One region of the Rhizobacter sp. P2_G4 genome, then DNA from elsewhere that is predicted to be linked to it. Evidence: riboswitches for the same ligand, from Rfam matches in the RefSeq annotation. Region 1 holds a riboswitch; the other holds the start of a gene.
The links. Region 1 has a riboswitch for glycine ahead of AC1DYS_RS20090 (D-amino acid dehydrogenase). Riboswitches for the same ligand answer to the same signal wherever they lie in the genome.

Region 1 (13,345 bases):
CAACGTCATCAACACCACCACCGGCGAGCGGCTGTACAACGTGAACATGGCCGCGACCATGCTCACCTCGCTGCTGCCGCTGGCCGTCTATCTGATTTCAGGCCGCTGGTTCCTCCGCGGCATCACCGCCGGCGCCGTGAAAGGCTAGTGATGACGGCCACCACGCTCACTTCGTTCACTGCCCCCCAAGGGGGCGCAGTCCTTCCTTGGGGCGGCCCGGCGGAAGTCCTGATTCAAGGTTGAATATGTCCAACGTCACGATAGAAAACCTGGCCATCCAGTTCTCCGGCGTCCGCGTCATCAGCGAGCTGAACCTCGACGTGCAGAGCGGCGAATTCCTCGTGCTGCTCGGCCCCTCGGGCTGCGGCAAATCCACGCTGCTGCACAGCATTGCGGGCTTGATCGACGTGCAGGACGGCCGCGTCGACATCGGCGGCAACGACGTCACCTGGGCCGACCCGAAGGACCGCGGCATCGGCATGGTGTTCCAGTCGTACGCGCTGTACCCGACCATGACGGTCGAGAAGAACCTCTCCTTCGGCCCGCGCATTGCCGGTGTCGCCAAGGCCGAGATCGCACGCCGTGTCGAGCGTGCAGCGACGATGCTGCAACTCACCGAGCTGCTGCAACGCAAGCCCGCACAGCTCTCGGGCGGCCAACGCCAGCGTGTCGCGATCGGCCGCGCGCTGGTGCGCGAGGCCGGTGTGTTCCTGTTCGACGAGCCGCTCTCCAACCTCGACGCCAAGCTTCGCGGCGAGCTGCGGCGCGAGCTGAAGCAGCTGCACCACCGGCTCGGTGCCACCATGATCTACGTGACACACGACCAGGTGGAGGCGATGACGCTCGCCAGCCGCATCGCCGTGATGAAGGACGGCAAGATCCAGCAGATCGACACACCCGCCAGCGTCTATGCACGGCCGGTCAACATGTTCGTCGCCGGCTTCCTCGGCGCGCCGAGCATGAACTTCGTCGAAGGCAAATTGCAGCGCAGCGAACGCGGCACGCATTTCGTCTCGCCCACGCTGAACATCGACGTATCGACCTACCCCTTCGTCACGCCGCCGCAGCCCGATCAGCCGGCCGTGCTGGGCGTGCGGCCGGAGCACATCATGCTCTCGCCCCACGGCACCGAGCTGGCTGGCAGCGCCATCGTGTCGCTGGTCGAGCCGATGGGCTCCAACCAGGTGGTGTGGCTGGACGCGCAAGGCGTGTCGCTCGCGGTGGATGCCGACGCGCAGTTCACCCCGGCACTCGACAACCGCATTGGCTTCACCATCGCGCCGGCACACGTGTCGCTCTTCGATCGGCAAACACAGGCGCGGCTCTGACACTGTGGCCACCATCAAGGACGTAGCCCGTCTGGCCGGGGTCGGTCTCGGCACCGCTTCACGCGCGATTTCCGGGCGCGGCCCGGTCTCGGAGAAAGCGCTCGCGAAGGTGAACGATGCGGTCGCCACGCTGCAGTTCCGCCCGTCGAACGTGGCGCGTGCGCTGGCCTCGAAGACGCTCGGCATGGTGGGCATATACGTTCCCGACTTCTCAGGCAGCTTCTACGGCCCCATCCTGCAGACGGTGGACGGCGAGCTGCGCGCGGTCGACCGCCACATGGTCGCGGCCAACGGCTGCGGCCATGGCGACGCGCGGCAACAAGCGCTCGACGGCATTCGCTTCCTCTACGAGCGCGAGTGCGACGGCGTGCTGGTGATGACCAACGACCTCACCGATGGTGACTTCGCCGAACTCTTCGTGCGCCACCCCAAGCTTGTGCTGCTCAACCGCCACACGCCGGCCCAGCCTGGCCGCTGCTTCAGCACCGACCACGTGCTGGGCGGGCGGCTCGCCGCGCGCGCGCTGCTGAGCCAGGGTCACCGCGAGATCGCACTCATCAGCGGCCCGCACAGCGCCCCCGACAACGAGCTGCGCATTGCCGGCTTCCTCGACGAACTGGCGCAGCACAAGGTGCGCATCCCCAAGCGCCGCCGCGTCGATGCCGACTTCAGCTTCAACGGCGGCTACGAAGCGGCCGAGGAGCTGTTCGCCCGTTCACCGCGCGACTACAGCGCCCTTTTCTGCGCCAACGACGTGATGGCCATGGCCGCCATCTCGCACCTCGACAAGCTCGGCATCGACGTGCCTGGTGATCTCTCGGTGCTCGGCTTCGACAACAGCGATTTCTCGCAGTACACCGCGCCGAAGCTGACGACCATCCACGTGCCGATCGTTGAAGCGGCCGCCGCGGCCTGCCGCGCGCTGCTGAACCAGTGCTATGGGCTGGCGTTGCCGGTGACGCACGACTTCACGCCCGAAGTGGTCTGGCGCAAGTCGGTGGCGGTGGGGCCGTATGGCGCCACCTCGCCGCAGGTGGCGGGCACGCGGTAAGTCATCAAGCAGCGTAATCGGTGTTGAGCGAGAGCTCGCGCCAGCTCTCGAGTTCAGCCTGCATGCCGGCGAGCTTGCTGCTCACCGACTTGAATGCAATGGCCCCTGCCGTGAAGCGCAAAGGCGGCACGGGTTCGTCGGCCAGCCACAGCATCGCCTTGGCCAGCTTCGCCGGGTCCCCCGGTTGCCGCCCGTTGCGCTGCTCGAACGATGCGCGCAACTGCGCTCGCCGTTCGTCGTAGTCGGCCACCTCGCTGCCGCCGAAGCGCAGCGACTCGGCGGTGAGAAAGTCGGTGCGGAAGGGGCCGGGCTCGACGATCGTGACGCGCACGCCGAACGGGGCAAGCTCCAGCGCCAGCGACTCCGAGAAGCCTTCGAGCGCGAACTTGCTGGCGCAGTACAGCGAGCCGAACTCCACGCCGCGAATGCCGGCCAGCGACGAGATGTTGAAGATATGCCCTCTGCGCGCGGCACGCATCGCCGGCAGCACCACACGGGTCACGTTGAAGACGCCGAAGAGATTGGTGGCGAACTGGGCACGCGCGTCATCGTCGCTCGTCTCTTCGAACAAGCCGAGGTGGCCGTAGCCGGCGTTGTTGACCAATACGTCGATGCTGCCGAACCGCGACAAGGCCGCATCGGCCGCGGCTTGCGCCTGGCGCTCGTTGTTGACGTTCAGCTCGACGGCGAGAAGCTGGTCGCTGTCGGGACCGAGGCTGTCGCGCACGCTGGCCCGGTTGCGCCCGGCCGCGACGACCCGATCGCCGGACGCGAGTGCGGCCTGGGCCAGGTGAGCACCCAGCCCGCGGCTGGCACCGGTGATGAACCATGTCTTTTGCATCTTTAGGCTCCTTCGATAAGAGCGTGCATTGAAACGCCGCGGCGAGCTCACGCGATAGCCCGATGCTGCCGGGCTCTTGCACGATCCTGCCAACCCTGATTGATTCGTGCGCACCGCCCTTGCCACGCACGGAGGCGCCGGGTACGGTGACGACATGACGAATGCGCTGCCAGAACTGAGAACGCTGATTGCCCGCCACGCGAGGCCTGACCGGTACACCACCACCGTCGAAGGTGTCCGTGTGATTGCCTCGTCAGTGACCACGCAGTCGATGCACCACGTGACCGAGCCGACGTTGTCGGTCGTGGCCCAGGGCGCCAAGCGCGCGGTCCTCGCAGACAAGGTGTTCGAGTACGCCACCGGCCAGTACCTGGTGGTGTCGGTCGACCTGCCCATCGCCGGCCACATCGCACGAGCCAGCACCGAAGAGCCCTTCCTCGGTTTCGCCATGACCTTGAAGCCGGCCGCCATCGCGACCTTGCTGCTGGAAACCGCCGCAAGCGACCGCACGCTCGTGGAGACTGCTGGCCTGGGCGTGAGCAATGCGCCGACGGACTTGCTGGATGCCGTCGTGCGCATGCTGCGGCTATTGGATCGCCCGAACGACATCGCCGTGCTCAGCCCGATGATCGAGCGCGAGATCCTCTGGCGGCTTCTCGCCGGCGAACAAGGCGCGATGGTGCGGCAGATCGGCCTCGCCGACAGCCGGCTCTCGCAGATCAGCCGGGCTATCCGCTGGATTCGCGTCCACCATGCGACGGCTTTCAAGATCGAAGAGCTGGCCGACCTGGCAGCGATGAGCGCGTCGTCGTTCCACCGGCACTTCCGTGCGGTGACGTCGATGAGCCCGCTGCAGTACCAGAAGCAGATCCGGCTGCAGGAGGCCCGCGCACGCCTGCTGGCGCAGTCGCACGATGTGGCGGCCGTCGGCTACAGCGTGGGCTATGACAGCCCCTCGCAGTTCAGCCGCGAGTACAGCCGCTTGTTCGGTGCGCCGCCTGCACGCGACGTAGCGCGGCTGCGAACCTTCTCGGCAGCGGAACGCAGCGTGGCTTGAGGCGTTCACCAGAACCCGACCGCGCACGAGGCGCGGCCGGTCTGGCCAAGATCAGGCCTGCGCTTCTTGGAGCACGCTCGGCCGCAGGGCGGCGGTACCGAGGCTCTGGTCGATGGTGCCGGCGACCATCTCGGCCGTCACCGCCGACAGCGTCCAGCCCAGATGCCCGTGGCCGGTGTTGTAGAACACCGTGGGCAGTCGGCCCCGGCCGACGCGAGGCAGCATGCTGGGCATCATCGGCCGCAGGCCGGCCCAGGGCACGACGCTCTTCGTGCTGACACCCGGGAAGCACTGCTCTACCCAACGGATCAGCGGGCGGATGCGATCGGCACGGATGTCCATGTCGTGGCCGTTGAACTCCGCCGTTCCAGCCACACGGAAGCGGTTGTCGCCGAGGCGGCTGGTGACGAGCTTGGTTGCGTCATCGAGCAGGCTGACCGTGGGTGCGGCCCGGCGGCTCGCTTCGTCATTCAGGTTGACGGTGATCGAGTAGCCCTTGACGGGGTAGATGTTGACCCGATCACCGAGGCTCGCGGCCAGCGAGCGGCTGACCGTGCCGGCGCAGATCACCACGCTGTCGAAGACCGCGGTGTGCGGGCCATCGGCGCTGCTGACCGTGACCTTGGCCTGACGCGCATCCGCGGTCACCGCGGTCACGTTCTGCTGGTAGAGGCAGGTGACACCCAGGCGCACGATGGCGTCGGCCAGGCCGCTGGTGAACTTGTGGATGTCGCCGGTGGAGTCGCTCTCGGTGAAGTAGCCACCGTAGTAGCTGCCGGCAAGCGTGGGCTCGATGGCGCGCATCTCGTCGGGCGTGACGGCCCGACGCGGCAAGCCGCCTTCGGCCAGCAGCTGGCTGACCCGGCCGGCGTGGTCGAAGCCGGCCTTGTCGCGGTAGATGTGCAGGATGCCGCGGCGCTTGAGGTCGAAGTCGATGCCTTCGGCGTCGGCCCAGTCGAAGAGGTGCTGTCGCGCGGCGATGGCCAGGCGCGTGGTCTCGATGGTGTTGCGCCGATAGTGCGGGATGTTGGCCACGAACTCGGCGAACCACGAGAGCTTGTGCCAGCTGGGCCTGGGGTTGACCAGCAGCGGGGCATCGCTCTTGAGCATCCACTTCAGGCCCTTGAGAAGGGTGCTCCAGTGGGTCCAGACCTCGGCGTTGGAGGCCGAAAGCTGGCCGCCGTTGGCGAACGAGGTTTCCATCGCTGCATAGCGATTCTTCTCGTAGAGGGTGACGGCGTGGCCGCGTTTGGCGAGGGCGTAGGCGGTGGTGACGCCGGTGATGCCGCCGCCGATGATGGCAATGGTTTTCATGGTGCTCGAAGCTCCGACCGTCGAGAGGTTGAGGCCCGCCACGCAGGACGCGTGCCGGACACCCCCTCTGTTCGGAACCTGAGAGATTCACGCAGCGCCGCGGGTGGCGACACTGCGCTTGCTCCTTCGGTGGGCCGGGCGACGATGGGCCTGGCCACTCTTCAGAGTTTCAACGCATGGCACCGGTCCGTGGGGCCTGAGAGTTTCCGGGGTGGTTGCTCCTTCGGCGCCGGGCATGTCACTGGTGTGAACGCGCCCGGACTCTCCCGATGCCAGCTCGGCTGTGAGCCGACCTGTTGTGAACTGCGCGGATACCATACCAGCGACCCGACCGCAGACCCTCCTTTGTAGCACGACGCGCATGTCCCACGGAAGACGCCCCACGCTTCGCGACCTGCTGGCCGAGCCACGGGCAGTGTTGCCGACCGAAGCCGCCCCTGTCGAAAGCAAGTGAGGCATTGCCATGGAAGCCGTGCCTGAACACTTCGAGCACCCGCACGACGCAGCGGAGTTCAAGCGCCCTGCCCGCGCCGGCGTGGAGCTGTACCGTGCGCACATCGTGCGGTATGCCTTCGACCCGCACACGCACGAAGCCTTCGGCCTGGGCGCGATCGAGTCGGGCGTTGAGCGCTTCCGCTACCGCGGTGGTGACCACCTGGCACCGGCCGACACGCTGGTGCTGATGAATCCCGACGAGCTGCACACCGGTCGCGCCGAGACCGAGCAGGGCTGGTCCTACCGCATGGTCTACCTCGATGCGGCAGTGCTGGAAGAGGTGACCGGCGAACGCGGCTGGTGGTTCGCGCAACCGACCGTGCACGACCCGCTGCGCGCGCAGCAGGTGAGCCGCGGTCTGGCTGCGATGTGGGACGCGCCCGACGCGCTGGGGGGCGACAGCGCGCTGTTCGAGCTGCTGCAGCTGCTGAGGCCCCATGCGCGCGTCGGCGTGCCGGGCGTAGCGTCTAGCGGCATGGCTGCCGATACCTCGTTGGCACGTGCTCTCGCCTTGATGCAGGACGAGTATGCGAGCGAAATGACGCTGGAGCGCTTGGCCCGCGAGGCGGGCTTGAGCCCGTTTCACTTCTTGCGCCGTTTCAAGCAGCGCTACCACGCCACGCCGCATCAGATGTTGATGGCGCTGCGGCTGTTTCGCGCCAAGCAACAGCTCGCGGCAGGTGATCGCCCTGCCGATGTCGCTGCGGCTGTGGGCCTCGTCGACCAAGCCCATCTGACCCGCCGCTTCGCGCGCATGTACGGTGTGACACCGGCGCGCTACCAGGCGCAATTTCGTACAAGACCCGCCTCTCAGGCCTGAGCCACACTCGGCAATGAGCACTGGTTTGTTGTACGCCCTCGCAGCAGGGTTGATGTGGGGCCTCGTCTTCGTCGGCCCCTTGATGCTGCCCGAATACCCCGCCACGCTGCAGTCGTTCGGGCGCTATTTAGCGTTCGGGCTGATCGCGCTGCCGCTCGGCTGGCTGGACCGCAAGCGCCTGGCCGAGCTGACGCGTGCAGATTGGATCGAATCACTCAAGCTCGCGGCGGTGGGCAACGTCATCTACTACTTGTTCCTGGCAAGCGCCATCCAGCGCGCCGGTGGGCCGCTGCCGACGATGATCATCGGCACCTTGCCGGTGGTGATTGCCATCACCGCTAACCTGCGCTCAAGCAACAGCCGCGAGGCCAAGCTGCCCTGGCTGCGCATGCTGCCCTCGCTGGGGCTGATCGGGGTGGGTATCGCGTTGGTCAACCATGTGGAGATCGCGCACCTGCAGCAGGACCCGAACGCCGACGTTGCCCGCTATGCACTCGGCGCGCTGCTGGCCGTCGGTGGCGTCGCCTGTTGGACCTGGTACCCGATCCGCAACTCCGAATGGCTGCGTGCCCACCCCGACCGCAACCCACGCAGCTGGGCCACCGCGCAAGGCCTCGCCACCTTGCCGCTGGCGCTGATGGGTTATGCGCTCGCCTGGATCTGGAGTGCGTTGAGCGGCGACTCCTTCGCCATGCCCTTCGGCCCGCGGGCAGGCGACTTTCTGCTGCTGATGTTTGCGATCGGCCTGTTCGCCTCGTGGCTGGGCACGGTGTGCTGGAACGAAGCCAGCCAGCGCCTTCCTCCTTCGCTGGCTGGGCAGCTCATCGTCTTCGAGACTCTGGCCGCACTCAGCTACGCCTACGTGCTGCGGCAGCAGTGGCCGCAGCCGCAAACCCTGGCCGGCATCGGCCTGCTCGTCGCCGGCGTGATGTGGGCCTTGCGCACCAAGCCCGAACCGCTGGCCGCCGAAGGGCACGCATCCTGAGCAATCCGGGCATAAAAAAGCCGGCCCGCAGGCCGGCTTCAAACCTAGGAAACGTCTTCTATCAGAAGGCGTGACGCAGGCCGAGTTCGAAACCGGTCGACTTCTGGCCGGCAGCCAAGGCCAGAGCCGAGGTGGCAATGGCAGTCTTCGACGCACCCTTGTTGTCAAGGCGAGAGTACGTGCCGTACAGCGCGGTGCGCTTCGACAGGTTGTAGACATAGCCGATTGCTGCCAACGTGATGTCGTCAGCGTCGCTCGTAGCGGTAGCGGTGGTGCCGCCGGAGAGGTCACCCTTGCCGAGCGAAACACGCAGAACGCCTTGGCCGATCGGGGCCGTAGCGCCGACGTAGTACATGCGTTCCTTGATGGTCAGGAACTTGATCTGAGAGAACGAGCCCATCACACGAACGACACCGAAGTCATACGCTGCACCAGCGGTAGCGACCTTGTACTTGTCTGTGGCGGCGTTCGCTTCGGTCGTGCCGTAAGCGCCCGACACGTCCAGGCCACCCGACGCGAAGCCGAGTCGGCCACCGACGTACTTGTTGCCAACCGTGCCTTCACCAGCAGCCACGGCAACCGAGCCGTACACGCCGCCGATGTTCTTGGGCAGGAAGTACTGGACTTCGTTGTCAGCACGGGTGTTGGTGTTGACCGTGGCCGTCAGCTTGGATTGCAGGTTGGAGAACTTGCCCACGCCGTTGTCGCCGAATGCGTCATAGGCAGACATGGCGGTGTAGGTCGGCGTGAAGTCACGGCCCAGGCGCACTTCACCGAGGGTGGCGCTTTCCAGGCTCACCGTCGAGCGGCGGTGCCAGAACTTGCCGCTGGAGTTGATGGTGCCTTCGTCAGGGTTCAGGCCGGCTTCGAGCCAGAAGCCTGCCTTCAGACCGCCACCGAGGTCTTCGGTGCCGCGGAAGCCAAGGCGGCTGCTGTTGTAGCCGTCGGTGCCTTCTTGCCAAATGTTGCTGCCGCCGTTCTTGATATTGCGGACATTGGCATCGATCACGCCGAACAGCGTAACGGAGGATTGAGCAGAAGCCACGCCGGCGAAACCGGTGAGGACTGCGAGCGCAAGGAGTGATTTCTTCATGATTTGGTATTCCAACGGTTGGATGGAGAGTCAGCAGCGCAACTTCAGTTGTTCGCGTCTGCCGCGGACAGGTCCTGCGGAAGCCGAAGATTAGATCAACGAAGTGGAAACCCCTACGGTTTATCCCTGTTGATTGAAGAGATCGTTGGATACATGCGACGGTGTCTTCCAACCCACCCTCTTCATGCTTCTGACATCTTTGCTTGCTAGCCGAACAAGGCCTCGTCCAGGACCTCGATCCAGTGCCTGACTGGCACGGTCGTGCCAGTTTGCAGGTGCTGGATGCAGCCGATGTTGGCCGACACGATGACCTGCGCCTGTACCGCCTCCAGCTGAGCGAGTTTGCGATCGCGCAAGCGATGGGCCAGTTCCGGCTGAAGCACGGAATAGGTGCCCGCCGAACCACAGCAGAGGTGACTTTCGCCGGCGGCGAGCTGGACATCGAAGCCCAAGGCGTTCAGGTGCGTTTCCACACCGCCCCGCAGCTGCTGGCCGTGCTGCAGGGTGCAAGGCGGGTGGAACACGAGTTCACGCGCCTTGGGTTTGCGCAGCTTGTTCTTGAGTTTGGGCCCAATGTCGGGCAGCAGCTCGCTGAGATCTCTGGTGAGTTCGCTGATGCGCCGCGCCTTGTCGGCATAGGCGGCATCGTTGGCCAGCGAATGGCCGTATTCCTTGACGGTGACGCCGCAGCCCGACGCGTTCATCACGATGGCTTCTATCTGGTTTGACGATACGAGTGGCCACCAGGCGTCGATGTTGCGACGCATGTCGGCCAGCCCACCTTGAGTGTCGGCAAGATGGGTGCGGATGGCGCCGCAGCAGCCTGAGCCGTCGGCCACCAGCGTCTGGATGCCTGCAGCATCGAGCACGCGGGCCGTGGCGCTGTTGATGTTAGGCATCATCGCCGGTTGCACGCAGCCCATCAGCATCAGCACCTTGCGCGGGTGCTCGCGGGTCGGCCACTGGTGCGCTCGCGGGCCGGCCTTGGCGGGCACTTTGTCCTTGAGCACGGCCGGCAGCGCCGGACGCAGCGCCTGGCCCAGCTTCATCGCGGGGCCGAAGGCCGGCGAGGTGAGGCCTTCCTTGAGCAGCCAGCGCACGACACGTTCCTTCGCGGGACGCGGCACTCGCTCTTCGACGATGCGGCGGCCGATGTCGACCAACTCGCCGTACTGCACGCCCGATGGGCAGGTGCTCTCGCAATTGCGGCAGGTAAGGCAGCGATCCAGGTGCAGCTGCGTCTTGGGCGTGACGGGCTCGCCCTCGAGCATCTGCTTCAGCAGATAGATGCGGCCGCGCGGGCCGTCGAGTTCGTCACCCAGCAGCTGGTAGGTCGGGCAGGTGGCGGTGCAGAACCCGCAATGCACACACTTGCGAAGAATGGCCTCGGCCGCCTCGCCGTCGCGCGTGCCCTTGAACTCGGGGGAGAGCTTGGTCTGCATCAGGCGAGCGTGTAAGTCGCGCCCCAGAAATGGGGCCACGCCGTCCATTCGAAGGCCGTGGCGCGGTCCCCGAGCAGGCGGCGAAGGCCATCGGCGTCTGGAAAGTTCTTCAACACCTCGTGGGTCGAGCCATCATCGAGGCGGCGGCTCTGGTAGGTGTTGCCCAGCTCGTCGCTCCGCGTGACCGGTTGGCTGCTGCCTTCGACATACCGGTTGTCGATGAGCACCACGCGGGCGCCCGGTTGCAGACAGGCGTGCAGGCCATCGAGCCACTCCGCGGTGCGCTCCAAGGGCACGTGCGACCACCAGAAGCCGGCAAAGGCCGCGTCGAACTGCCGGGGTAGATCAAGCGCATACGCGTCGGCGAGCCGAAAGTCGACGCGCTCGTGCGGCAGCGGCTTGGTCCGCGCCAGGGCGAGCACTTCGTCGTTGACGTCGGTCGCCGTCCAGGATGCGCATTGCGCTGCCGCATGCGGAGTCCAGTAGCCGGTGCCGCAGGCGACTTCGAGCACGCGCCGGCCTTCGAACTGCACAGGCAACCACGCCTTGATGGCGGCAATGTCCGCCTGCCTCTCCGGCTTGTCATAGATGCGCTCGTATTCGCTGGCGCGTTGCGCGTAATAACGCTGCATGCTGTCGACGGTGGCGTGGCTCATCATCTACATCCCAGGATAAAGCCGGCCCGGGTTGAACACCCCGGCGGGGTCGAAAGCCTTTTTCAGATCGCGGTGAATGCGGTCCAGCGGCGATTTGAGCGGCGCGAACGCACCCCCCGCCTTGTGCTTTGCCATGAACAGCGACGCGTGCCCGCCGGCGCGGGCGGCAGCCTCGCGCACCTTGGCAGCCGAGGCCGAGGTGCACAGCCAGCGCTGCGCGCCATGCCACTCGATGAGCTGCTCGCCGGGCAGGATCAGCGGATTCGCCGTCTGAGGAACCGACACCCGCCAGAGCGCCACGCTGCCGCCGGCCACCGCCGCCTGCGCCTTGAGAAAGTATTCGTCGGTGTGGTTGCGCAGCCCGTCCCAGAACGGGCTGGCGTGCGCCGGCTCGATGACATCACCACGCAGCGTGGCGATGGCTGCCTGCACGGCCGCGAGAGCACCGCGCAGGCGCAGCAGCAGCGTGCCGTCCCACCAGGCGCTGGCATTCAGCGGCAGCGGCAATGCGCCCCAGGCGTTCAGTTGCTCGAGAGCACTCACCTGGTCGAGCTGGAAGCGCAGCGTGGCGGTGGCCGGCGCCATCGGCAGCACCTTGAGCGACACCTCGAGGATCACGCCCAGCGTGCCCATCGAACCCGCCAGCAGGCGCGATACGTCGTAGCCCGCCACGTTCTTCATCACCTGGCCGCCGAAGCTCAGCACCTCGCCTTTGCCGTTCAGCATGCTCGCGCCGAGCACGTAGTCGCGCACCGCGCCCACCGACGCACGCGACGGGCCCGACAAGCCGGCTGCCACCATGCCACCCACCGTGGCACCGGTGGCCGCATGGGTCACAAAGTGCGGCGGCTCGAAAGGCAGGCACTGGCCGCGCTCGGCCAACACGGTCTCGAGCTCGATCAAGGTGGTGCCGGCGCGGGCCGTCACCACCAGTTCGCTGGGTTCGTAGCTGGAGATGCCCGTCAGTCCGGTGGTATGCAAGGGTTCGCCCAGCGGCGCTTCACCATAGAAGCTCTTGCTGCCACCACCGCAGATGTTGAGCGGTGTGGCCGCAGACTGGGCAGCAAGCACTTGGTCGATCAGGGTCTGGAGCGCAGGGTCGGTGGGATTCATGTCTGCGCATATTCTCGCGCGGCTGCGTGCGGGTCCGCACGATCGCCCCGGCCGGCCCGCTCCACCTGCTTTCGCAGGCCGTCGAGGTCGAGCACGCGCAAGCCGCCGTACTCGATGCGGATCAGGCCCAGCGCCTGCAGCGAGTGCAAGGCCTCGTTCACCCGCTGGCGCGACAGGCCCACCAGGTAACCGAGCTCTTGTTGCGTGATGCGCAACAGGTTGCCCACGCCCGGGTAGAGCAGCGGGTGGAACAACGCCGCCAGACTGCGCGCCACGCGCGCATCGGGGTCGTTCATGCGGTCGATCTCGCGCGCGCCGATGAACTGGCCCAGCCGTTCGTTGAGCTGCTGCATCACGAAGCGGTTGAAGGGAATGCTGCGGTCGATCAACCAGTGGAAGGTGTCGACGCTGATGCCCGCCACCACGCTCTTGCGCAGCGCCTGGATGTTGTAGCGGTAGACCTCACGCTTGAGCACCGTGCCTTCGCCGAACCAGCCGCCAGGCGGTACGCCGGTGAAGGTGATGGGCATGCCAAGGTTCGAGTCGTTGCTCATCTTCAGCAGGCCGTCGATCACGCCGAACCAGTAGGTGGCCGCCCGGCCGACGCGGCACAGCAATTCGCCGGGTGCCACGTTGACGACCTTGACATCGCCGACCACCCGCTCGCGCTCGTCGGCCTGCAAGGTCGTGAGCCACGGGATGTCCGCCAGCTCGCCGGGCGTGGCAGCACGCGCACGCGCCACCAGCGGCGTGCTGGCGTGCGATGGATCCGGCGCGTGGCGCGAGGTCATGACGAAGAACGTGCGGGTAAGAACCGGGAGGACTGTCCCTAGGATTGTCGTTAGAACGACAGCACGGCGTCAAACTTCTTCCTACAGTCGGGCCCATACAGGATGGAGAACCGAACTTGGTGACAACCACCTTTCCGCGACTGATGCTCGAGCACGCCGCCCAACGGCCCGTTGCGCCTGCGTTGCGCGAGAAAGAGTTCGGTATCTGGCAGACGCTGAGCTGGCAGCAGCTCGCCACGCTGGTGCGCGAGATCGCTGGCGGCCTGGCGGCCGCGGGCCTGCGACGTGGGCAGCACATGGTGGTCGTCGGCGAGAACCGGCCGCGCCTGTACGCGGCCATGCTGGCGGCGCAGGCGCTC
Region 2 (10,768 bases), on a different contig from region 1:
GGCTGCGCTGACGGCGCCCACTTGCTGGGGAGTGCCGATACCTGCAGATCGGTGTGCCGGCAAGTAAGGCACGAGGTCGGCCACCACGCACACCGGCCCAACACCTGGGCCGCCGCCGCCGTGCGGGATGCAGAAGGTCTTGTGCAGGTTGAGGTGGCTCACGTCGCCGCCGAACTCGCCCGGCGCGGCCACGCCGACCAGTGCGTTCATGTTGGCCCCGTCGACGTAGACGCGCCCGCCATGCTGGTGGACCAGCGCGCACAGCTCTTTCACGCGCGTCTCGAACACGCCGTAGGTGGAGGGGTAGGTGATCATCACGCACGCGAGTTGCGCGCTGTGCTTTTCACATTTGGCCTTCAGGTCGGTGAGATCGACGTTGCCATCGGCATCGCATTTCGTCACCACCACCTGCAGGCCAGCCATCTGTGCGCTGGCCGGGTTGGTGCCGTGGGCCGACTCGGGGATCAGGCAGATGTTGCGATGCCCTTCGCCGCGTGCCTCGTGGTATGCCTTGATGACGAGCAGGCCGGCGTATTCGCCCTGCGAGCCGGCATTGGGCTGCAGGCTGATGCCGGCATAACCGGTGGCCTGGCACAGCCAGTCGCGCAGCTGCTGGTCGAGCTCGTCGTAGCCCTTCAGTTGCTCGCGTGGCGCGAAGGGGTGCACGTTGGCGAACTCGTTCCAGGTGATGGGAATCATCTCGCTGGTGGCGTTGAGCTTCATCGTGCACGAGCCCAGCGGGATCATGCTGCGGTCGAGCGCAAGGTCCTTGTCCGACAGGCTGCGGATGTAGCGCAGCATCTCGGTCTCGGAATGGTGGCTGTTGAACACCGGGTGCGTGAGGAACGCACTGTTACGCAGCAACCCATCGGGAATCAGTGGCGCGATGCCTTTCTCGTATTTCTCGAACGACGAGGCGGCCTTGCCGAACAACTCCCACAGCGCGCGGATGTCGTCACGTGTGGTGGTCTCGTCGAGCGTGATGCCGACTGACTCGGCCGACGCGCGGCGCAGGTTGAAGCCGGCTTCGCTTGCCGCGATCAGCACCTGCTCGGTCTTGTCACCGGTGCTCACCTCTAGCGTGTCGAATCGCCCGCCCTTGGCGAGCGGCGCGCCGATCTCTTGCAGCCCTGCAGCCAGCACCGCGGTGTAGCTCGCCACGCGCTGCGCAATGCGCTTGAGCCCCTGGGGGCCGTGGTACACGGCGTACATGCTGGCGATCACCGCGGGCAGCACCTGCGCCGTGCAGATGTTGGAGGTGGCTTTCTCGCGGCGGATGTGCTGCTCGCGCGTCTGCAGCGCGAGGCGGTAGGCGGGGTTGCCGTGCACGTCGACGCTCACGCCGACCAGGCGGCCGGGCATGGAGCGCTTGAACTCGTCTTTCGTGGCCATGTAGGCCGCGTGCGGGCCGCCATTGCCCATCGGCATGCCGAAGCGCTGCGTGTTGCCGACGGCGATGTCGGCGCCCATCTCGCCGGGGGAGGTGAGCAGCGTCAGCGCCAGCAGGTCGGCGGCCACGATGGCGAGGCCCCCGGCCGCGTGCACGGCAGCGATGACGGGCTCGAGGTTGCGCACCACGCCATTCACGCCGGGGTACTGGAACAGCGCCGCGAAGGCCTGTGCCTCCGCGGCCGCATCGGCCGGGCCGGTGACGACGGTGATGCCGAGCGGACGAGCCCGCGTCTGCACCACCTCAAGCGTCTGCGGCAGCACGTCGTCGGCGACGAAGAAGGTGGGGGACTTGCTCCTGCCCACGCGCATCGCGAGCGTCATGGCCTCGGCGGCGGCGGTCGCTTCGTCGAGCATCGAGGAACCGGCAATCGCCAGGCCGGTGAGGTCGCACACCATGGTCTGGAAGTTGATCAGCGCCTCCATGCGGCCCTGAGATATCTCGGCCTGGTAAGGCGTGTAGGCGGTGTACCAGGCCGGGTTCTCGAGGATGTTGCGCAGGATGACGCCTGGCGTGTGCGTGCCGTGGTAGCCCTGCCCGATGAAGCTCTTGAGCACCCTGTTCTTGGCGGCGATGGCCTTCAGCTCGGCCAGCGCCTGAGCTTCTGTCAGCGGCGCGGGCAGCGCCATCGGCACCGGCCGCGCGATGGTGCGCGGCACGATGGATTCGATCAGCGCACGTCGCGATGCGGCGCCGATGACCGACAGCATCTGCGTCTCATCGCTGGCTGCGATGCCGATGTGGCGCGCCACGAATTCAGACGGGTTCTCGAGTTCGCCGAGGGACTTGTGGGCGTGCATCAACATGACGGTTCCAGCGGAAAGAAAAGGCTCAGAGGTTCTTGACGAGTTGGTCGTAGGCGGGTGCGTCCATCAGGTGTTCGAACTCGGCCATGTCGGCCACGCGAACCTTGAAGAACCAGCCGTTGCCGAGCGGATCGCTGTTGGCAAGCGACGGGTCGGCGCGCAAGGCTTCGTTCACCTCGACGATCTCGCCGCTGACCGGCATGTACAGGTCGGCGGCGGCTTTCACTGACTCCACCACGCCGGCGACTTCGCCTTTCTTGAACGTGCGGCCCAGCTCGGGCAGGTCGACGAAGACCACGTCGCCCAGCGCGTCTTGCGCATGCAGCGTGATGCCCACGGTCGCGGCTTCATGGTCTTCGATGTTGATCCACTCGTGATCGGGGGTGTACATGGTCGTCATGAAAGGCTCCTGGTTTGTCTTGGGTTCGGAAAAAGGTCAGCCGCGGAAGTAGCGGTGCGGCGCAAACGGCATCGGGGTCACACGCATCGGCTGGCGCTTGCCGCGTACTTCGGCATACACCTCGTGGTGCGGCTGCGCATGGTTGGTGGCCAGGTAGGCCATGGCGATGGGCTGGTTGACGGTCGGCGACAGCGTGCCGCTCGTCACATGGCCGAGCTTGTGGCCCTTGGCATCGACGATGGTCGCGCCTTCACGCACCGGCACCCGCTCGAGCCCGAGCAGGCCCACGCGCTTGTTGCTCGCGCCGTGGGCGAGTTGCGACTCGATGGTGCTCGCGCCGGGGTAACCGCTGGCACGCGCGCCGCCCGGGCGCCGCACCTTCTGAATGGCCCAGGTCAGGCCGGCCTCGACCGGTGTGGTCGCTTCGTTGATGTCATGGCCGTAGAGGCACAGGCCGGCTTCCAGGCGCAGGGTGTCGCGGGCGCCCAGGCCGGCAGGTTTGACCTCGGGCTGGGAGAGCAGGGCGCGAGCCAAGGCTTCGGCCTGTTCGGCCGGGACCGAGATCTCGAAGCCATCTTCGCCGGTGTAGCCCGAGCGGGTGATGAAGCAGTCGGCACCGGCGATGGCGGCGCTCATGCCGGTCATGAAGGTGAGCTTGGCGATGTCGGCATTCAAGGCGCGAAGCGCCTGAACGGCCTTCGGCCCCTGCAGCGCGAGCAGTGCGCGATCGGGCAGCGGCTGTACGGCGCAGCGGTGCCCGATGTGGGTGACGAGGTGCTTGATGTCGGCGCTCTTGCAGGCGGCGTTGACGATCACGAAGAGATCGTTCTCACGCCGCGTGATCATCAGGTCGTCGAGGATGCCACCGCTGGTGTTGGTGAGCAGTGCGTAGCGCTGCTTGCCGACGGCGAGGTCGGCCACGTCGACCGGCACCAGCGACTCGAGCGCCTTGGCAGCATCGCCGCCGACCAGGCGCAGCTGGCCCATGTGGGAGACATCGAAGAGCGCCGCCGACTCGCGGCAGTGCTTGTGCTCCGCAATGATGCCGCTGGGGTAACTGACCGGCATCTCATAGCCGGCAAACGCGACCATCTTGGCGCCGAGTTCGAGGTGGAGTGCGTGCAGCGGTGTCTTGAGCAGGGGGTCGGTAGCGGACATGCATTTCTCCGAGGGCATTTGTGGGAGCAAGTATTCATCACCGAGGCGATGAATACTTGCAATGCCCTCTCTGTCCGCTCTACCTGAGAGATTGGCGGGGCCGGATCACGACACACGCTTGCCCCTTCGGTGGACCCACTCAAGGTGGGCCTCTCTCCAGCGAGGAACGCCTCATTTCTGAGACGCTTGCCAGTCCTTTTGCCTGAGCGTTCGAGCCTCACATTTCTGTGGGGTCCTGCGCCTTCGGCGGCTTCACGTGGAAGCTCTCTCCTGACCCGCCGGAGTTTAGCTGCCTTCGGAACCTGTCCTGAAATTAGTCTGAACGAAGAGGTTCGTGAACGTACTTGGGTCCAACGGATGAGACAAGTAAACGAGCGCCGACAGACTCACCCAATCGGCAACGCCGCCCGATTCCGCCCCACCCATTGCTCAAACGTCAGCAGCCCCGCATGCAACCTGCGCGAATGCGCCACCGACCGAGCCTCACAAAAATCGGCGTTGAAGTCATGCTTGAACTGAAACATGTTCCCCAGATCCTCGGCTCCGGGAAACCCCAACCCGCGGTACACCTCGAACGGCACCGCCTCATAGCGCACCGGCTCGCCCAAAGCGCGCGATAACGCATCTGCCATCTCGACACCGGTGAGGTGCTGACCAGCAATCCCCACCGTCTTCCCGATGTAGTCAGCCCCATGCTGGAACACGCCGAGCGCGCACTGCCCGATGTCGGCTGCCGCGATGCCGGGCAGCTTCTTCATCCCCATCGGTAGCGCGAACACCAGTCCGCCATCAGCGCCGCGCCGAGGTCCCATGCCGAAGTGGATGAGGTTCTCCCAGAAGAAGGATGTGCGCAGCGCCGTCGTGGGCACACCGGAGGCGATGAACACCTCGTCGGCCCGGCCCTTGGCGTCCATATGAGGCACGTTGTACTTGCCCATCAGTACCGGCATGCGACCGCTGCCCACGAGCAGCCGCTGCCGCGTGTCTTCCAACGTCGACCAGACGAAGTGCTTGATGCCCGCCGCGGCGGCGGCAGCCGCCATCGCGTGGGCCTGGGCGAGTTCACGCTCGGGGGAGTGATGCTCCCAGTACGCCGTGACGCCGAACACGCCATGCGCGCCATCGAAGGCACGGCGCAGGCTTTCGGGGTCGTCGAGATTGGCTTCGACTGTTTCGACGCCCAGCGAACGCGCGGCTTCACTGGCCGGGTTTCGCGTGAGGGCGCGTGCGACGAAGCTGCGGCTCGGGTCGTTGCGGATCGCGCGGACGAGGCCGCCGCCTTGTGCGCCGGTGGCGCCGATCACGGCGATGATCTTTGGGGTGCTCATGACTTTCCTTTCCGCTTCAGAAGCGCTTGTTGCGAGCACCCTGCGCCGGTGCTTTGGCGGCGCCCACGCGGGTGCGCTGGATGGAAGGAGACGCAGCAGTGAAGCCGGGCGGTGCCGAGAGGATGTCGATCGCGAAGCTGCCGCTGGTTGCGCTGATGCGTGCCATCGGCTGGCCGTTGGCGCTGATCGTGACCGTGCCGCTGCCGCTGCTCAGTCGGCCCTGGTCGTCGAAGTCGAACTGCACGAAACCGTCGCTCATATACGCCACGCCGCCGCGCGTGAAGCTCAGCTGCGCGTACTCCTGGCGCGACAGCTGCGGGCGCAGGCCGGCGGCGGTCTCGACGGTCACGCTGTGCACGAGCACGTTGCCGCTGCTGAACACGGCCGCGGTGTTGCTGGCCACGTCGGTCAGTGACAAGCCAGCCGCAGGCGTGAAGCGCAGGCGCTGGGTTTCGGCGTTGCCGTTGATGCTGCCCTCGGCATCCACCTTGGCGCTGCCGTTCACGCGGGTCGATACGGGGTCGCCCTGATCGTCGACGTCGCTGTAGACGAAGTTCGTGATCGTGGACTGCGCCGTGCCTGTCAGGTTCGACGGGTCGGTGAAGTTGTAGGCCACGCTGCTGCGGCCGTCGTAGCCGATGCCGTAGTCGCCGGTGCAGGCCGCGAACTGCGCTGCCAGCGTGTGCTGCCCCAGCGGCAGGCTTTGGCCGACGGCCGGCGCAGCGGCGCCGTCCAGCGTGAGCGTCGCGTTGCCACCGAGGCATACCTCGTTGACGGGCTTGACACGGAGGTCGTCGTCGGCAAATTGCAGCGGCGCGCTGGCGGCGGTGAGGCCGTCGCTCCACAGCAGCATGAGCTTGAGTGCCTGTGCTTGCTGGTCTTCGTTGCCGCTGGCCACGATGAGCGTGGCGGCGTCGCTGGTCGTGCTGCCCTGGGCGTTGCTGACCACCACGCGCAGCTGCGCACCGTTGTCGGCTTCGCTCACGGCGTTGAGCATGAGGGTGGCTGCGGTGGCGCCCGCGATGTTGGCGCCGTTGCGCTGCCATTGGTAGCTGAGGGTGCCGCTGCCGGTGGCCGCCACGGCGAAGCTCGCGCTGCTGCCGACGCTCGCCACGACGCTGCTGGGTTGGGTCGTGATCACCGGTGCCGCTTGCGGCGACACCACGGTGAGCGTGGCGGCCTGGCTCGTCACGCTGTCCACGGCGTTGCTCACACGCACGCTGTAGAGCGCGGCGTTGTCGGCCTGGGCCGCGATCAATTGGTAGATGGCTTCGGTGGCTCCCGTGATGGGCGTGCCGTTGCGCAGCCACTGGTAGGCGAGCGGGCCGCTGCCTTGCGCCGCCACCGCGAAGGTGGCGGTCTCGCCAGCTACTGCGGTAACGCTGATAGGCTGGGTGGCGATGGTCGGCGCCATCGGCGTGCTGGTTACGTTCAGCCGCGCGATGGCGCTGGTCACGCTGCCGGCGGCGTTGGTCGCCGTCACGGTGAAGGTGGCGCCATCGTCGGCGGGCGTGGTGTTGAACACCCACAGCGCGCTGGTGTTGCTGTTGGCGATCACCTGGCCGTTGCGGCTCCAGCTGTAGGTCATGGGTTGCGTGCCCTCGGCCACGGTCTGCAGCAGCGCAGGCTGGCCGGCTTCGACCGTGGTGTTGCGCGGGTTCTGCATGATGCGCGGCGAGAGCTTGCCGGGGATTGGCGAGGTCGAGGCATCGAGCTTCATGCAGCTGCCGGCAATGCCACCACCCGTGTCGCCGACGGTCACCTCGGTGACGGGCGTGACCTGTGTGTCGGTCGCGGCCCAGATGCTGGTGACCGCGTTCTTGCGCACCGACATCACGAAGCGGCCTTCGTTGTTGGTGATGGCCGAGGTGCGGCCCGAGTAGTCGACACCGCTGCCGCTCACGATCACGCCCGCGGCGGGTGAACCGTCGGCCTTGGAGATGCAGCCTTCCACCTCCACCGTCTCGTTCACCTGGTCGGCGTTCCAGTAGCTGTAATGCGTCACGTCACCCTGGTAGAAGCGCTCGCCGTTGGCGGCGGTACGCAGCAGGGCTTCGCCTTCTTGCGTCCAGCGGCCGGTGGCTTCGTCGAAGTGGAACAGGGGCACCGAGGCCGGCGGATTCAACGAGCGCGTCGACAGCGGGATGCGAATGCGTGCATCGGTGCCCGGTGCAAGCTGCAGGCGTCGGCCAGTGGCGTCGCGCAGGTCGACCTTGATGGCGCCGAAGCTCTCGATGGCGCGCACCTCGCCTGACTGCAGCGTGGTGTAGCCGCCGGGCATGCGCTCGGGGTCGCGCGCCGGGTCGACATTGGTCACGCTGGCCGTCACGGGGCCGATGACCGCCGCGCCCGTCTCGGCGTCGACCAGCGAGCCGGCCGGCACCTGGGCCTGCGCCGTGCTGCCAGGGATGACGAGCGTGGCGCCGGTTTCGGCGTTGAAGGTCTGCGCCGCCCCGAGCTTGAGCAGGCGCACGCGGATCGTGGCCTGGCTGTCGGCGGGCAGCTTGACGATGGCGACGTTGCCGCCATGGCTGGTGGCTTCCACCTTCACGGGCAGGCGCTCGCTCGCGTCCAGCCCGGTGAGGGTGAAGCGGCCGTCGTTGCCGCTTTGCGTGCCGCGCCCACCGGCGCTGATGCGGGCGCCTGCGATGGGCAGGTCGCTGTCCATGTCGACCACGACGCCGGAGACGCGGGCACCCGTCGCCGGTGGATCGTTCTTGTCGGTCTCGCCACCGCCACCACAGGCGATGAGTGCGACGGTGCTGGCCAAGGCCGCCAGCCAGGCGTTGATTCTTTTCATGGGCTTGTTCTCGACTTGATTGAGGGAGCAGGTGCTGCGCTTGCGCAGACCGTGGAACAGATGGCTGATGTCGCCATTCAGCGGTTGCCCGCGGCGAAGGCCGGCAGGCTCTTCAAGTGCAGGTACACGGCCTGCACATCGGTGTCGTTCATTTCCTTCAGCGACAGGAATGGCATGACCTTGCTGACCTCGGTGCCGTCGGGGCGCTTGCCGGTCTTGAACATGGCGGCAAACGACTCGGGCGTGGCGTAGCGCGTCATCGCGCTGCCTTCGCCGGGTGTGAGGTTGGCGGCGGCCGGCCAGCCCGGCGGCGTGCCGGGAATCTTGCCGCCCGACAAGTGCGCGCCGTGGCAGCCGATGCACGAGTTGACGACGTAGGCACCGTGTTGTGTGCTCACCGTCTCGGCGACCGGCTGTGAAGGCGGCTGGCTGTGGTCGATGACTTCGGCGGCGTCGTGCATCACGCCGGCGGCGTACAGCGCCTTCACCATCGCAGGCATCTGCAGCACCGCGCCTTCGCCGTCGACGGCAGGCATCTGCCGCACGTAGGCGACCAGCGAGGCCAGGTCGTCGTCGGTGAAGCGCGCGTAGTCTTCGCTCGGCATCACGATGGCGGGCTTGCCGTTCGGCTTGATGCCGTGCCGCAGCGTGCGCACCCAGTCGTCGGCCTTGTAGCCTGCAACGGCGCTGCCTTTTCCGGGCGTGATGTTAGGCGCGCGGATGTGCATGCCCTTGCCGTCGTTGATGACGTCTTTGCCGGCACCGTTGACGGCGTGGCACTCGGTGCAGCCGCGCGACAGGTACAGGTAGCGTCCGCGCTCGATGCTCGCCGCGTCGCTGCGCAAGGCCACCGGCTGGATATTCACGTCGACGCTGCGCTGCATCTTGCGTTCGCCCAGCTGGGCGCCGACCGCGAGGGCCGCGGCGGCCAGCGCCGCCAGGCTCAGGAGGCCGATGCCGCCTCGCTTCAACCACTTGTTCACGTGCTTCTCCTTGTTATCGATGGAAGCCGGGTCAGGCGAAGTTCGCGAGACCGGCTTGCTGAGGCACGCCGACGGCGCGCGCGAGCTTGTTCCAGTCGCGGCTGTCGAGGTGCGGGCGCACGACGTCGATCACCGCGTCGAAGACGAAGGCCGGGGCCTCCTTCTTCATTTCAGCCAGCAGCCCGGCGCGTTGCACCGGGTTCAGTGCAGGCACCACCCAGCGCATCACTTCCATCGTGTCTTCGGGGGACACCGTGGCCAGCAGGCGGTTGTGGATGTCGGCCAACTCGGCGTCGCTGTAATGCGCCCACAGCGCGGCGTTGTTGGACGTTTCCTCGATGTGCATGTGCTGGAAGTTCTCGGCCACGAACAGCGCCAGGTGGCGGTACACGCGCAACGCCCTGGCCATGCGCTCGTCGCCGTCGACCGCCATCAGGGAACGTGCTTCGAGGCGCAGCGCTTCGATGCTTTGCAGGTGCTCCACGTGGTCGGCGATGGTGCGGCTGGCGGCGGCCGGCTGGCGTGCCTGGATGGCGGTGTGCAGGAACTCGTTTTCGTGGGCGACGTGCTTGACGCAGAAATTCAGCAGCGCCTCGAGCTGGCCCAGCGTGCGGGCCAGGTCTTCCACGTCGTACACGTCGACCCGGCCGATGCGCGACAGCGTGTCGCTCATGAAGGCGCGCAGGCCCTTGTGGATGGGCTGGTACATGTCGTAGCGCGGGCCGGCCGGGCTGGTGGCTTGCATGGCGGCGGCCGGGCGGGTCAGGGTCGATGTATTCATGGTGTTCCTTGGCGGTTGGCTTGTTGTGCAGCCGAACGAGCTTCGGCATGGGTTGGCAGTGTTCCGGGAAGGGGCGGGCCAGGCATCGCCTGAAGGAGCCATTGGCCCGTCTGGCGACGGGCCACCCCGAAAGGGGGATGCACGCCCTTTCGGGCGGGCCGTTCAGATCACCGGCCGCGGGGCTCGGCGGTGAACACGCTGGCCAGCAGCAGCGGCACGGCAGCGTTGTTGACGAACTGGAAGTCGGCCCCCGGCGGCACGACGAGCGTGCAGGGCGACTGGAAGCGCAGCGGCCCGCCGTCGACCAGCAGCTTGCCGCTGCCGGCCAGCACCAGCGCGGCAAAGGTGCCCTGGTGCTGCTGCACCGGCGTGTGAGCGCCGGGCGGCAAGGTGTGCATCCAGACCTGGAAGGCGTTCACGCCACACGCGGGGCCGATGGCACAGAAGCGTTGTTCACCGGCCTGCAAGGGGGGCTCGGTGTGTGCCGCCTGGTCGATCAGGTGGGCATGGTGGATAACGAACATGCGGCGCAGTGTGGGCAAGCCGGGCCGGTACGGCATCGCCCAAAAGAGCCATTCGGGCGTTGGTTTTGCGCAGTCAGCCGTGTTCCCGGTACCAGGCCGCGGCCTGGCCGCGCGAACTCAAGCCCAGCTTGTCGAGCACGTTGGCCACGTGGCGCTTGACGGTGTGCGGGCTCAGGTCGAACGCGCGGGCGATCAGCTTGTTGCTGTCGCCGGCGGCAATGCGCTTCAGCACCTCGAGTTCGCGTTCGCTGAGCTTGTCGCCGATCGGCGAGGGCGCAGGCAGGCCGACTTCGGCCGGCACGCTGCTCTGCAGCGACTGGGCGCGGTGCTGCCATTGCGCCAGCCGATCGCGCAGGGCTGCGGGCGCGGCGGCGCCCAGGAGCGAGAGGTCGGACAGCACCTGCACGCCGGCCATCAGCGGCGCACATTCCTGGTCGCCTTGGGCCGCCTGCAACAGCGGCATCAGCGCGGTCACGGCCTGTGCCGACCGGCCCTGTGCCAGCTGCGCGTGGGCAAGGCGCAGGCGCACCTCGATGTG

Region 2: another riboswitch for glycine. It lies ahead of gcvT (glycine cleavage system aminomethyltransferase GcvT); the one in region 1 lies ahead of AC1DYS_RS20090 (D-amino acid dehydrogenase).

Annotation. Positions count from the first base shown of each region.
Region 1 covers NZ_JBFUFG010000005.1:249,919-263,263, reverse strand. The annotation lists gene AC1DYS_RS20115 (carbohydrate ABC transporter permease) at 1-148, shown strand, start outside; gene AC1DYS_RS20110 (ABC transporter ATP-binding protein) at 246-1,328, shown strand; gene AC1DYS_RS20105 (LacI family DNA-binding transcriptional regulator) at 1,333-2,379, shown strand; gene AC1DYS_RS20100 (oxidoreductase) at 2,384-3,220, opposite strand; gene AC1DYS_RS20095 (AraC family transcriptional regulator) at 3,327-4,277, shown strand; gene AC1DYS_RS20090 (D-amino acid dehydrogenase) at 4,329-5,591, opposite strand; glycine riboswitch at 5,765-5,870, opposite strand; gene AC1DYS_RS20085 (AraC family ligand binding domain-containing protein) at 6,055-6,906, shown strand; gene AC1DYS_RS20080 (DMT family transporter) at 6,920-7,891, shown strand; gene AC1DYS_RS20075 (porin) at 7,953-8,984, opposite strand; gene glcF (glycolate oxidase subunit GlcF) at 9,191-10,426, opposite strand; gene AC1DYS_RS20065 (class I SAM-dependent methyltransferase) at 10,426-11,082, opposite strand; gene glcE (glycolate oxidase subunit GlcE) at 11,086-12,195, opposite strand; gene AC1DYS_RS20055 (Crp/Fnr family transcriptional regulator) at 12,192-12,986, opposite strand; gene AC1DYS_RS20050 (AMP-dependent synthetase/ligase) at 13,106-13,345, shown strand, end outside.
Region 2 covers NZ_JBFUFG010000007.1:204,125-214,892, reverse strand. The annotation lists gene gcvP (aminomethyl-transferring glycine dehydrogenase) at 1-2,256, opposite strand, end outside; gene gcvH (glycine cleavage system protein GcvH) at 2,282-2,656, opposite strand; gene gcvT (glycine cleavage system aminomethyltransferase GcvT) at 2,693-3,814, opposite strand; glycine riboswitch at 3,875-3,984, opposite strand; glycine riboswitch at 3,995-4,097, opposite strand; gene AC1DYS_RS23505 (NmrA/HSCARG family protein) at 4,201-5,118, opposite strand; gene AC1DYS_RS23500 (immunoglobulin domain-containing protein) at 5,159-7,942, opposite strand; gene AC1DYS_RS23495 (c-type cytochrome) at 8,020-8,925, opposite strand; gene AC1DYS_RS23490 (hemerythrin domain-containing protein) at 8,957-9,706, opposite strand; gene AC1DYS_RS23485 (cupin domain-containing protein) at 9,874-10,266, opposite strand; gene AC1DYS_RS23480 (helix-turn-helix transcriptional regulator) at 10,304-10,768, opposite strand, start outside.